Regions from separate parts of the Arthrobacter sp. Y3222053 genome, predicted to be linked through region 2. Evidence: riboswitches for the same ligand, from Rfam matches in the RefSeq annotation. Region 2 holds a riboswitch; each other region holds the start of a gene.
What was found. A riboswitch is a leader RNA that binds a small molecule or an ion and turns the genes downstream of it on or off. The one in region 2 is predicted to bind thiamine pyrophosphate.
Positions count from the first base shown of each region.

Region 1: linked by a shared signal. The riboswitch ahead of thiO (glycine oxidase ThiO) and the one ahead of thiM (hydroxyethylthiazole kinase) in region 2 are both predicted to bind thiamine pyrophosphate.
Region 3: linked by a shared signal. The riboswitch ahead of AC5RUW_RS00435 (ECF transporter S component) and the one ahead of thiM (hydroxyethylthiazole kinase) in region 2 are both predicted to bind thiamine pyrophosphate.

Region 1 covers NZ_JBNHIA010000005.1:171,914-176,043, reverse strand. Annotated here, with positions in the region: gene AC5RUW_RS13705 (rhamnulokinase) at 1-438, shown strand, start outside; gene AC5RUW_RS13700 (thiazole synthase) at 435-1,274, opposite strand; gene thiS (sulfur carrier protein ThiS) at 1,277-1,516, opposite strand; gene thiO (glycine oxidase ThiO) at 1,529-2,800, opposite strand; TPP riboswitch at 2,795-2,895, opposite strand; gene AC5RUW_RS13685 (LacI family DNA-binding transcriptional regulator) at 3,118-4,130, shown strand, end outside.
Region 2 covers NZ_JBNHIA010000003.1:489,443-493,572, forward strand. Annotated here, with positions in the region: gene thiE (thiamine phosphate synthase) at 1-681, opposite strand, end outside; gene thiM (hydroxyethylthiazole kinase) at 678-1,487, opposite strand; TPP riboswitch at 1,479-1,568, opposite strand; gene AC5RUW_RS10320 (DUF5996 family protein) at 1,630-2,538, opposite strand; gene AC5RUW_RS10325 (multidrug effflux MFS transporter) at 2,733-4,094, shown strand; gene AC5RUW_RS10330 (LacI family DNA-binding transcriptional regulator) at 4,103-4,130, opposite strand, start outside.
Region 3 covers NZ_JBNHIA010000001.1:93,715-97,844, forward strand. Annotated here, with positions in the region: gene AC5RUW_RS00425 (energy-coupling factor transporter transmembrane component T family protein) at 1-159, opposite strand, end outside; gene AC5RUW_RS00430 (ABC transporter ATP-binding protein) at 156-1,691, opposite strand; gene AC5RUW_RS00435 (ECF transporter S component) at 1,684-2,379, opposite strand; TPP riboswitch at 2,431-2,562, opposite strand; gene AC5RUW_RS00440 (DUF4235 domain-containing protein) at 2,649-2,912, shown strand; gene mnhG (monovalent cation/H(+) antiporter subunit G) at 2,922-3,428, opposite strand; gene AC5RUW_RS00450 (MrpF/PhaF family protein) at 3,431-3,691, opposite strand; gene AC5RUW_RS00455 (Na+/H+ antiporter subunit E) at 3,688-4,130, opposite strand, start outside.

The DNA.
Region 1 (4,130 bases), on a different contig from region 2:
CCGATGCCGGTCTTCGACGTGATGGACGACCGGTTCACCCCGCCCGGGGACATGCCGGCGCGCATCGCCGAATGGTGCACCGAGCGCGGGATCCGGCCGCCGCAGACCCGGGCCGAGGTGGTGCGCTCGATCCTGGAGTCCCTGGCCGCCGCCTATGCGGACGTCCTGGAACAGATCGAGCGGCTCACCGGGCGGACCATCCGCACGGTCCACGTGGTCGGCGGCGGCTCGCAGAACAGCCTGCTCTGCCAGCTCACCGCCGATCGGACCGGCCGCACCGTGTACGCCGGCCCGGTCGAAGCCACCGCGATCGGCAACGTGCTGGTCCAGGCCCGCGCCGCCGGCCTGGTCAGCGGCGGGCTGGAGGAGCTGCGCCTGCTGGTCGCGCGCACGTTCGAACCGATCCGCTACGAACCGCGGGTCACCGCGGCGCGCTAGGCGCCGTCTCCGGCTCCGGCCGGAGCCCAGTCCCCGCGCGGGATCTCCGCGGGCCCGCCGGTGTCCACCCGTCCCGCCATCGGTGAGGAGGCGAGGGCATGCCGGCGGGCCGGTATCCGGCCCGCGCCGGCGGCCAGCCGGCCGGCGGCGACGGCGTGCGCCATCGCCGCGGCCATGGCAACCGGATCCTGGGCCCGGGTCACCGCGGAGGCCAGCAGCACGGCGTCGCAGCCCAGCTCCATGGCCCGCGCGGCCTCCGACGCCGTGCCGATGCCCGCGTCCAGGATCACCGGCACCTGCGCCCGGGCGCAGATCAGCTCTATGTTGTGCGGGTTCAGGATCCCCAGCCCGGTGCCGATGGGCGCCCCCAGCGGCATCACCGCGGCGGCGCCCACGTCCTCCAGCCGCCGGGCGACGGCGGGATCATCCGAGGTGTAGGCGAAGACCCTGAAGCCGCGGGCGGCCAGCTGCTCGACGGCGTCGAGCAGCTCCACCACGTCCGGCAGCAGCGTCCGGTCATCGGCGATGACCTCCAGTTTGACCCAGTCCGTCTCCAGCGCCTCGCGCCCCAGCTCGGCCGTCAGCAGCGCGTCCCGGGCGGTGTAGCAGCCGGCGGTGTTGGGCAGGATGCGGATGCCGTTGCGCTCCAGCACCTCGAACAGCGAGCTGCCCGACGCGGGGGCGTACCGACGCAGGGCCACGGTGGTCAGTGCGGTGCCCGAGGCCAGCAGCGCCTGTTCCAGCGTGTGCAGCGAGCTGAGCCCACCGGTGCCCATGATGAGCCGGGAGCCCAGGGCCACACCGTCAATGACCAGCGGATCGGCGAAGGGGTCCATGATCAGCCTCCCTGCACGGCGGTGACGAGTTCGATGCTCTGCCCGTCCGCCACCGGGGTGGTGTGCCAGAGGCTGCGCGGCAGGACGACGGCGTCCACCGCCACCGCGACGCCCAGGCGGCCGCCGTCGGCCGGCTGGCCTGCCGGGTCGAGGGCGCGTCCGAGCGCGGAGGCGACGAGCTGGGACACCGTGGTGTCCTCGGGCACGGCGCGGGCGGCGCCGTTGAAGGTAATGGCCGGCATGGAGAGTTCCTTTCAGAGGTGCGTCGGGACGGAGCGGAAACGGTCCGGAGCTGCCGCGGCCAGATACGCGGCGTCCGCGGGTTCGGCCCCGGACGTGCCGGCGATCAGGCCGGCCGTGAGCCGGGCGGCAAGCGGCGCCAGCAGCACGCCGTGCCGGAAGAAGCCGGTGGCCAGCACCAGACCGGCAACCGGGCGGCCGTCGCCGGTGCAGGGAACGCCCAGGTAGGGCAGATCGTCGGGGGTGCCGGGCCGGGCCCGGGCCATTGTCTCCACCAGCTCCAGATCGTCCACCGCGGGCACCAGTGCCCGGGCATCCCGCAGCAGGGCGAAGACTCCGCCGACGTCCACTCCCGGGCGGTTGTCCTCGCGGGCGGTGGCGCCGATGACCAGGGAGCCGTCGGCCCGCGGCACAAGGTAGACGGGAAGGCCGCGGACCAACCCGCGCACGGTCCGTTCGAGCAGGGGAGGAGCCCCTGGCCGCACCCGGGCCCGCAGGATGTCCCCGAACACCGGCCGCACCGGAGGCAGGGTGAGCCCGGGCGGAAGGTTGGCCGGTTCCGGCCCTGCTCCGGTGGCCAGCACGGTCCAGCCGGCGCGCACGGTGGTGCCGCCCGCAAGGACCAGCCCGGCCACGGCGCCGTCGGCGGTGCGGTGCAGCGCCTCGGCACGGTCCCGGAGAACAATCGCCGGCCCGCCGTCGTCGGCACCCGGCGCCACCCAGGGGCCCGCGTCGCTGCAGCCGAGGGCGCCCAGGAGCGCGGCGGCCAGCATCCGGGGATCCACCTGGTGGTCGCCCGGAATCCGGAAGACGCCGGCCAGCCGCGGGCTGAGCGCCGGCTCCACCCTGCGGGCGGCCCGCAGCGGCAGCGGTTCCACCGCCATTCCGTGCCCCTCCTGCAGACGGCGCAGGTCCTCCAGGGCGTGCCGGTCGGCGGCATCGGCTGCGCAGACGAGGGTCTCGGTGGCCCGGTAGCCGGACGGCAGCCCCGACGCCCGTTCCACGGACGCAGCGAACGCCGGGTACTCCCCGGCGGCGGCGCGCATCAGCGGAAACAGGGCCTCCTGCTGATACTGGACCTCGCTGGCCGGGGCCAGCATGCCGGCGGCGGCCCGGGAAGCGCCCATGGCGGGGGCGGGATCCACCAGCGCCACCCGGAATCCGGCCAACCGTAGCCGCCACGCGACGGCGAGGCCGATCACGCCCGCGCCGGCCACCGCGACGTCCACCGACACGGGGCCGTCAGGCGCGGTGGGGCCGCCGGGAGCGGGGAGGGCAGCGTGCATCGGAGGGTCCTTTCCTACGGCGGCATAACCCGCATCAGGTGCGGCGGTCGGCGCTTAAGCCCTCTCAGCCCCGGAGGGCTCCCGCAGAACCGCTGATCCTTCTCAGCGTGTGGCCCAGCATACATGCGCCGATGACCGGGTTCACCGCCCGGCGCCGGCGGGCCGCCCGGCCGCTCGCCGTCATCGGAGGGCAATTCCGCCCCCACGTGGGATGAGGCTCATTAGAATGGACCCCTGCACCCTGGACGGCCGCGGCGGTCCGGGCCGATGCCAGCCCGCGTGACGCACCACGACCGATGTGAAAGTGAAGGCACTGCATGGAGAGATTCCCGGTGAGCATCAAGGACGTCGCCAGGGAAGCCCAGGTCTCGATCGGCACGGTCTCCAACGTGATCAACCGGCCCGAGATGGTCTCCGAAGACCGCCGCCGCCGGGTCCAGAAGGCCATCGAGGAACTGGGCTATGTGCGCAATGACGTCGCCCGGCAGCTGAAGGCGGGCCGCTCGCGCACCATCGGGCTGGTCGTGCAGGACACCGGGAACCCGTTCTACAACGAGATCGCCCGCGGAGCCGAGGCGGCCGCGGACGCCCACGGGCAGGCCGTCATCGTGGGCAACTCCGGGCTGTCCCGCAGCCGTGAGCAGGTTTACCTGGACCTGTTCGAGGAACAGCGGGTGCGCGGGGTGCTCATCACCCCGCAGTCCCCGGAACGGCGGCGGATCGAGCGGCTGCGCTCCCGCGGCACGCCGGTGGTGCTGGTCGATGAGCAGGCGCCGGCCTCCCAGTACTGTTCCCTGGCCGTCGACGACGTCGAGGGCGGCCGGATGGCGGTCACCCACCTGCTCGAGGGCGGAGCGCGGCGGATCACATTTGTGGGCGGGCCGACGTGCCTGCACCAGGTGGCGGACCGTGAAGCCGGAGCCCGGGCCGCCGTCGACGCCGTTCCCGGGGCGTCGCTGGACGTAGCGGATACCAAGTCCCTGACCGTGCTGGAGGGCCGCCGCGTCGGCGAGGCACTGCTGGGCAGGCCGGCGGCCGAACGCCCCGATGCGGTCTTCGCGGCCAACGACCTGCTCGCCATCGGACTGCTCCAGGCCTTCGTGTTCGGCCACCGCATCCGGGTGCCGCAGGACATCGCCCTGATCGGCTATGACGACATCGACTTCGCACCCTCAGCCATCGTTCCGCTGTCCTCCATCCGCCAGCCGGCGCGGTTGATCGGGCGCACCGCCGTCGAACTGCTGGAAGACGAGCTGGCCGAGGACCACCACCACCGGCACGTCAGCTTCCAGCCGGAACTGGTGGTGCGTGATTCGACCCGGGCGCCGCG
Region 2 (4,130 bases):
GTCGGCTGCGGCCTGCCGCGGATCGGCGGCCGCGCAGACCGCGGAGACAATCGCGACGCCGCTCGCCCCGGCGGCGCGCAGCGGCGCGACGTCGGCGGCCGTGACCCCGCCGATCGCTACGCAGGGCACCGGAGCCGCGGCCGCGAACCGGGCGAAGCCGTCGATGCCCAGCGGTTCGGGGTGGTCCTTCTTGGTGGCGGTGGGCCGGATGACCCCGGTGCCCAGATGGTCCACGGTTCCGGCCGGCAGGGCGGCGAGCGCGGCCAGGTGCTCGGGCCGGTTGGCGGTCAGTCCAACGACGGCGTCCGGACCGACCAGCTGCCGTACCGAGGTGACGGGCAGGTCCGACTGGCCCACGTGCACGCCGTGCACGGCCGCACCGGCGGCCCGGGCCGCCAGGTAGATGTCCACCCGGTCATCGACCAGCACCAGCGCCCGGTCTCCCACCGCTTCGGCGACAGCCATCACCCGGGCGAAGAACTCCGCTCCGGAGGCCTCCTTCTCGCGCACCTGGACGGTGCGGATGCCGCCGTCGACGGCCGCGCGCACCGTGTCCACCAGGCCGCGGGACCCGCACTGGGCGGTGTCGGTAACCAGGTAGATGCCGGTGCTGCGGGCCCGGGCGCGGGGACTGGCAGCGCTCATCAAGGCGTTGTTCTCCATCAGGTTCTCCGTGCTCATGCAATGTCCAGACGGGTCTCGAGCTCGGCGGCGTCTACGGCGGCGAGCGCGTCAAGGAACGCGACGGCGAAGCTGCCCGGGCCAGCGGCCTGCTCGGCGGCAATTTCGGCCGCCACGGTGTAGACGGCGGTGCCGGCGGCTGCGGCGGCCAGCCGGTCGGCGTCGGGCGCGGAGCCCAGGAATGCAGCGGTGACGGCGCCCAGGGCGCAGCCGCCGCCGGTGATCCGGGTCAGCAGCGGATGCCCGTTGGCGATCCGGAGCACGTCCCGCCCGTCGGTGATCAGGTCCACCGGACCGGACACCGCGACCACGGAGCCGTACTTGCCGGCCAGCAGCTGCGCGGCCGGCAGCGCGTCCTCGGGGTTGTCGGTGGCGTCGACGCCGCGGCCGCCGGCGCCCTGGCCGGCCAGGGCAATAATCTCGGAGGCGTTGCCGCGGATCACGGCCGGGCGGCGTTCGAGCAGTTCGGCGGCCAGCCGGGTCCGGACGGGCAGCGAGCCGACGGCCACCGGGTCCAGCACCCAGGGGGTGCCGGCGTCGGCGGCGGCGTCCGCTGCCTCTGCCATCGCCTCGCGCTGCTCCGCGGTGGGCGTGCCCAGGTTGATCAGCACCCCGGAGGCGATCCGGGCAAACGGTCCGGCCTCCCCGGGAATGTCGGTCATCGCCGGAGCGGCGCCGAGCGCGAGCAGGGCGTTGGCGGTGAAGTTGGTGACCACCGCGTTGGTCAGCGACTGCACCAGCGGCGTGCCGGCGCGCAGCTGCGCGAGGAGGTCAATGGTCAGGTCCGGAGTCAGGCGAATGCTCATCCGCGACATCCCTTCGCTAGTTCTAACTAGATCAGGTTCGACGGGTCTCATCTCAGCCTTGCGGCACCCCGTGTCACTGCCCTCGACTGTAGCCCCGCTCACAGGCAGGGGCAAACCCCCGGCGGGCCCTGCCCGCAGCGCGTCAGCGGCGGTAGGTCAGGGCCTCCGTGGCCCAGTCCAGGTCCGGCCAGGGATCCTGGCGCTGCAGGATGGCGAAGGCGCTGGAGCAGAAGTCCACCACGGTCTGCTGCGGGTCCGCCGTGGCCAGGGCGTCCTCAAGGGGAAGCACGTACTCGCATTCCTTGGCCAGGAACCGGGCGGCGTCGGGTTTCAGCATGGCCTCGTAGCTGCCGATGTCGCTGACGAACGGATAGGGCAGCACGAAGAAGGACGGCCGTGGAGACTTCGGATCGCCGGGCCAGAATCCGAACTCGCAGGCTTTCTCGTCGAAGGATCCGGCGGCGATCTCGCCGCGGCCGGGATAGGGCGCCGCCTGGCCGCTGAACAGCGTGCCGGTGAGGTCCATGGTGCCGAACCAGTAGGCGGGCATCTCCACCTTGCCCCGCCACGGCGCCATGAACGCGGCGATGCTGCGGTACGCGAAATGCAGGTTTTCCAGGAACAGGGTCACCGCTTCCCGGTCGTAGGAGGCGTGCCGGTCATCCTGGTCGAAGTCGACCGGGTCGTGGAACTCCTGCGGCCGGACGTTGATCGGGGTGGGTGCGTTGATGTCGTCCAGCGCCACCATCAGCTGCTCGTAGAAGTCCTTGACGCTCAGGCCCGGCCCCAGCGGGATCTTCTCCCGCAGGCCGCGGCTGTTCTGCACGACGACGTGGTGCCGGCGCAGGTTGAAATAGATCTCGAAGTTCGACTCGTGCGCCGGAATGATCCCGGTGCCGATCCCGTCGATGGTCAGGAACAGGCGGACGTGCGCCCACTCGGGCCGCTTGGGGCTGCGCTCGAGCTTCACCTTGCCCGCCATCTGCAGGAACATGTGCAGCGTATCGGCGGTGGCCTGCCAGTCGGGATAGTTCAGGAACCTGGTCTTCATCTCCTACGCCTCTCTCGCGGAAACCGGCGCCTCCCCCACAGCCCTTCCCTCAGTCTGGAGGCCGGCTCCGACGCCGACAAGGGTGCGCACGGCGTCCGCCCCCGGCGGCCGAGTGTGCCGCCGACCGGCGTCATGCAGCCGTAAAATGGACGTCCATTCCCCCGCCTGCCCATGCCCACTAGGCTGTAGTCCTTATGCGCCCTAGGAAGACCACTGCGGCCGCGTCGGCCGATTCCCGCTCCCGTTCCGTTTCCGACACAGTTGCCGCCCGTCGCCGCGGCCTGAAATACGTGCTGATGCTCGGTGCCCTGGCCGCACTGCCGGCAGTCACCACGGACATGTATCTTCCGGCCCTGCCGGCCGTGGCGGAGGACCTGCACACCAGCGCCGCCGCCGCGCAGTTCACCCTCTCCGGCACCCTGCTCGGCGCCGCCGTCGGGCAGCTGGTGATCGGCCCGTTCTCCGACCGCGTGGGCCGGCGGCTGCCGCTGCTGCTGGGCATCAGCCTGCACGTGCTGGTCTCGCTGCTGTGCTCGGTGGTGCCGAATATCGAGACGCTGATCGGGCTGCGGGTACTCCAGGGATTCTTCAACGCCGCGGCCGGCGTGGTGGCGATCGCCGTCATCCGGGACCGGTTCCAGGGCTCCGACGCGGCCCGGATGCTTTCCCGCCTGATGCTCATCATCGGCCTCGCGCCGCTGCTGGCGCCCACCCTGGGACAGGCGGTGATCGCCGTGTGGCAGTGGCGTGCCGTGTTCCTCGCCCTGGCCCTGATCGGCGTCGTGCTGGTGGTCATCGTCTGGCGCTGGATGCCCGAGACCCTGCCGCCGCACCGCCGTGCCCGGGCGGCCGCCGCGGCGGAGACGGCCGAAGCCGCACGCGCCGCCGAGGCGGGCGAGGACGCGGCCGCCGCCCGCCCGCGGGGGTACCGGGTGCTGCTGCGGGACCGCCGCTTCCTGTCCCTGGCCGTGCTGCCCGGCCTGGGCATGGGCGTGATCATGAGCTACGTGGTCGGCTCACCGTTCGTGTTCCAGGAGCAGTACGGGTTCAGCCCGGCCCAGTTCGCCGGGATCTTCGCCTTCAACGGCGTGGCCATGGTGGTCACCGCCCAGGTCAACGCCGCCCTGGTGCAGCGGGCGGCGCCGCTGCGCATCCTGCGCACGGCCGCTCCCGTGCTGCTGCTGCTGGCGCTGCTGCTGCCGCTGGTCATCGCGCTGGACCTCGGCGGCGTCGTCGGCCTGATCGCGGTGCTTTGGCTGGTGCTGGGCATGCAGGGCTTCATCATGGCCAACGCCAGCGCCTTGGCCCTGAACGACTACGGCCACATGGCCGGCACCGCGGCCGCCCTGATCGGCTGCCTGCAGGTGGGCCTGGCCGGGCTGATCAGCCCGCTGGTCGGGCTGCTGGGCTCCTCCGCCCTGGACCTGTCCCTGGTGGTCATCGGCTGCGCCGCCATGATGGTGCTCATCCTGGCATTCGGCGCCTCCGCCTACTCCCGCCGGCGGCCGGGTACCGGGCGCAGCCTGCGCCGCCCGCCGGCCGCCTCGGGGAACTGACCGGCCGCTCAGCCGGCAGGCGGCGGCGCGGTGCTG
Region 3 (4,130 bases), on a different contig from region 2:
CAGGATGGCCGGGCGGATCCGCAGCAGCGGCAGCAGGGCCAGCTCGCCGGCCAGCACCACCGCCGCACTGACCCAGTCCACGGTGGCCAGCACGGCCAGGGTCACGGCGACGGCCGCGGCGAGCAGGGACAGCGGGTTGGCGCGGCGCAACGTGTTCATGCCCCGGCCCCCCGCAGGACAGCGGCCGGCCCTCCGGCGGCCGCGGCGCTGCCCCCGCCCACCTGCAGGCGGGCGGCGTCGAGCGCGGCCAGGAAGTCGTCGTCGTGCGTCACGGCGACGACGGCGCGGCCGCCCGCGGCCTGCTCGGCGAGCAGGCGCACCAGCTGCGCCCAGGTCCGGGCGTCCTGGCCGAAGGTGGGTTCATCCAGCAGCAGCACCTGTGGCGCCGCCGCCAGGACCGTGGCCACGGACAGCCTGCGTTTCTCGCCGCCGGAGAGGGTGAACGGGTTGACGTCCATCAGGTGCCCGAGCCGCAGCCGTTCGGCCAGCTCCTCGACGACGGAGCTCCGCTCACGGCGGATGCGCCGCGGCCCGTAGGCCAGCTCGTCCCGTACCCTACCGGTGAGGAACTGGTGCTCGGGTTCCTGGAACACCGATCCGATCCGCTGGATCAGCTGCGGCGGCTTCCACCGCCGCGGCTCCGCCGCCAGCGTTCCGCGCAGGGCCGGCTCGGCGTGCAGCGAACCGGCCCGGGGCGGGGTCAGCCCGCCCAGTGCCAGGGCGAGGGTCGATTTGCCGGCGCCGTTGGGCCCGACGACGCCGAGCACGGTGCCCGCCTTCAGCTGCAGGTCCACGCCCGCCAGCACGGGTCCGGCGTGCCGGCTGCGTGCCACGGCCAGGTCCTCGGCGGTCAGGAGCGCATCTCCCGGGGCCCCAGGGGCCGGCAGCGGCGGGCCGCCGTCGGCTGCCAGCGGATCCAGGCCGGGCACCCAGACCCCTGCGGTGGCCAGCTGGCTGCGGACGCCCTGCCCGCCCAGCACCTGCTCCGGCGGACCGTCGGCGAGCAGCCCGCCGTCGGCCGCGAGCACGAGCACCCGGTCCACGACCGGGGCCCACACGGCGGTGCGGTGCTCGACCACGATCAGGGTCGCCCCGGTGCGTTCCACCGTTCGGGCGACGGCGTCGCGGACCTCCAGCACTCCCGCCGGATCCAGATTGGCGGTGGGCTCGTCCAGCAGCAGCAGGCCCGGCTGCATGGCAAGCACGGCGGCGAGGGCCAGGCGCTGCTTCTGGCCGCCGGAGAGGGCGGCGGTGGGATGCCCGGCCGGCAGGTGCCCCAGTCCGACGTCCTCCAGCGCCCGCGCGGTCCGGGCCGGGATCTGGGCTGCGGGGACGCGCAGGTTTTCGGCACCGAACGCCACCTCGTCGCCCACCCGGGAGAGCACCACCTGGCTCTCGGGGTCCTGCAGCACCAGGCCGGCGCGGCCGCGGGCGCTGCGCGGGTCGGCGCCGTCGATGCTCAGGCGCCCGGACTGCTCGCCGCCGCCGTCGCCCTCGTCATCGGCGAGGATGCCGGCCAGCGCGTGCAGCAGCGTCGACTTGCCTGCGCCGGACGCTCCGAGCAGCAGGACCCGCTCGCCGGCGCGGATGTGCAGGTCCAGTCCGCTGACCGCGGGCCGGCGGCGCCCGGCGTGCCGCCAGCCGAACCCCTCGGCGCGGACTTCGGCCGGGGCGGCGGGCTGATCAGGCATCGGCGCTGCGGCCGGCCGCGAACTGGGACAGGGCGCCGGTCCGCGCCAGTGCACGCATCGCCAGCCAGGAGAGCAGGCCCGCGATCACGAGTCCGGACACCGCGGCGAACAGCACGTAGAGGCCCTGCCACTGTGCGGCCCATTCGACGTTGTAGAGGATGTTCTCGCTGACGCCCAGGAAGACCCCGGCGGTCAGCCCGGCCAGCAGCGCCACCGGCAGGGTGTACCGGCGGTAGAGGAAGAGCAGGAAGACCAGTTCCGCGCCCAGGCCCTGGACGGCGCCGGAGAGCAGGACGGACAGGCCGTAGCTGGTCCCCAGGACCATGGACACGGCCGAGGCCAGGACCTCGCAGTAGATCGCGGCGCCGGGCCTGCGGATGATCAGCCCGCCCAGGACGCCGGCGATCAGCCAGCCTCCGCTGTAGAGGCCGAGCAGGGGCGGGAAGGCGGCGGTCAGGGCGCCGATGCCGCCGGCGCCCAGGGACCAGGCCCAGAAGACCACGCCCACGGCGACGGAAAGCACCGACGCGGTGACGATGTCCACCACCCGCCAGCGGGCGGAGGCGCGCCAGGATGCGGCGAACCGGGCGCCCCACCGGGGGCCGGGCGACGGCGTCGGGTGCGGGTCCGGGCTCGGGGCCGGCGGGGTGGAGCGGGGCTGCGGCGCGCTGCCGGAAGTGTTCTGCATGGAAATCCTCCTGGGTTGCAGGAGGGGAGGGAGAACGCCGGAACCGGCGCCGCCCCTGAGATCTCGACTCCCTTCGCCGGTACTAACCGGATCAGGTTCGAGGGTCTGCGGTGATCCGCACTCTCAGCGCCCTGTGCCGTGCCCGGTGTCCCGGTCCGCGGCGGCGCTCCCCTGTCGTGTGTTGGCGCTACCACTGTACATCCGATCGGGACGCGTGGGGCGGCTGTGTCGTAGGGTGGGGTCAAAGCCCCACAAGCGAAGGAATGCCCATGAACGTGATCCTCAAACTGCTCGGCACCGGCGTCAGCATCCTGGCCGGCATCGTCTCCGCCAAGGCCCTGGACTTCGTCTGGGAGAAGGCCACCGGGCAGGAGCCGCCGAAGGACGCCGAAGGCAGCCTCGAGGCCTCGCTGCGCTCGGCCGTCGTCTTCGCGCTGGTCTCCGGCGCGGTCAGCTCCGCGATCCGCGTCCTCACCAACCGGGGCACCCAGAAGGCCATCCAGCGCTATAAGCGCACCCCCGAGGTCGTCTGACCCGCGGACCTATCCTTCGAGCCGGCGGCGGCTGCGGCTGCCGCCGGCTCCGTCCGTTTCACGGGCGGCAGCCAGCTCCTCGGCGGACAGGTTCCCGGTTTGGTGCACGTCGTCCACCTGCGGATCGGCGTCGGCGCCCTCCTCAGCCTCCTGCGCCTCGGTGATGTAGCGCTGGGCGCGCTCGACGACGTCGTCCAGCTCGTCGATGCTCAGCAGCTCCGGCCGCAGGTGCTTGGTGCGGTAGCCGGCGCGGCCGATCATATGGGCGCTGACCGGGGCGGTCAGCAGCATGAGCAGCCAGCACAGGAACAGGACCGGCAGCAGCTTCCAGCTGGCGAACTCCACCGCCATCGCGGAAAGGAACAGCAGCAGGCCCAGCACCTGGGGCTTGGACGCCGCGTGCATGCGGCTCATCAGGTCCGGAAAGCGCATCAGGCCGATCGCGGCGGCCAGCGACATGAGGGCCCCGCCGATCATGAGCAGGCCGACGACGGCGTCGTGGAGGTTCTGGGACATGGTTACCTCCTGTCCGTGACGAAGCGGGCGACGGTGACCGAGCCGATGAAGCCGACCAGCGAGATCGAGATCAGCAGCGCCAGGTAGTCAAGGTGCCGGTTGACGATCATGTCGGTGGCCAGGCCGGCGCCGACCACCGCCAGCAGCACGTCCGCCGCGAGCACCCGGTCCAGGATGGACGGGCCCAGGACGATCCGGCCGATGGCGCCGAACGCCGACACCGCCAGCATGACGGCTACGATCACCGTAAATACGTTCATCATGCGCCTGCTCCCTGCTGTGCGTCGTCGAGCTTCCCGTCGGTGCGCTGCTCATCGGTCCTTAGCAGCTGCAGGTCCTCGCGGCTGCCCATGGTCCGGATCAGCCAGGCCTCGGTGCTGCGCACGTCCCGTCGGATCGCCTCCGCCTGCTCCTCGTTCGCGACGTTCAGGCAGTGCAGGTAGAGGGTGGAGGTGGAGCGGTCCACGTCCACTACCAGCGAACCGGGAATCAGCGACAGCGCATGGCCGGTGGCGGTGGTCAGCAGGTCGGACCGGGTCCGCAGCTTGACCGCCACCACCGCGTTGCGGATCCGCGGGCCCTTCCGAATCGCCAGCCACAGCACCTCGAAGCTGGCCAGCACCAGCTTGTACAGGAAGCGGAGGCCGAAGCCGAGTGCGTACAGCAGGTTGAACCTGCCGCTGAGCTGCACCGGAGGCAGGT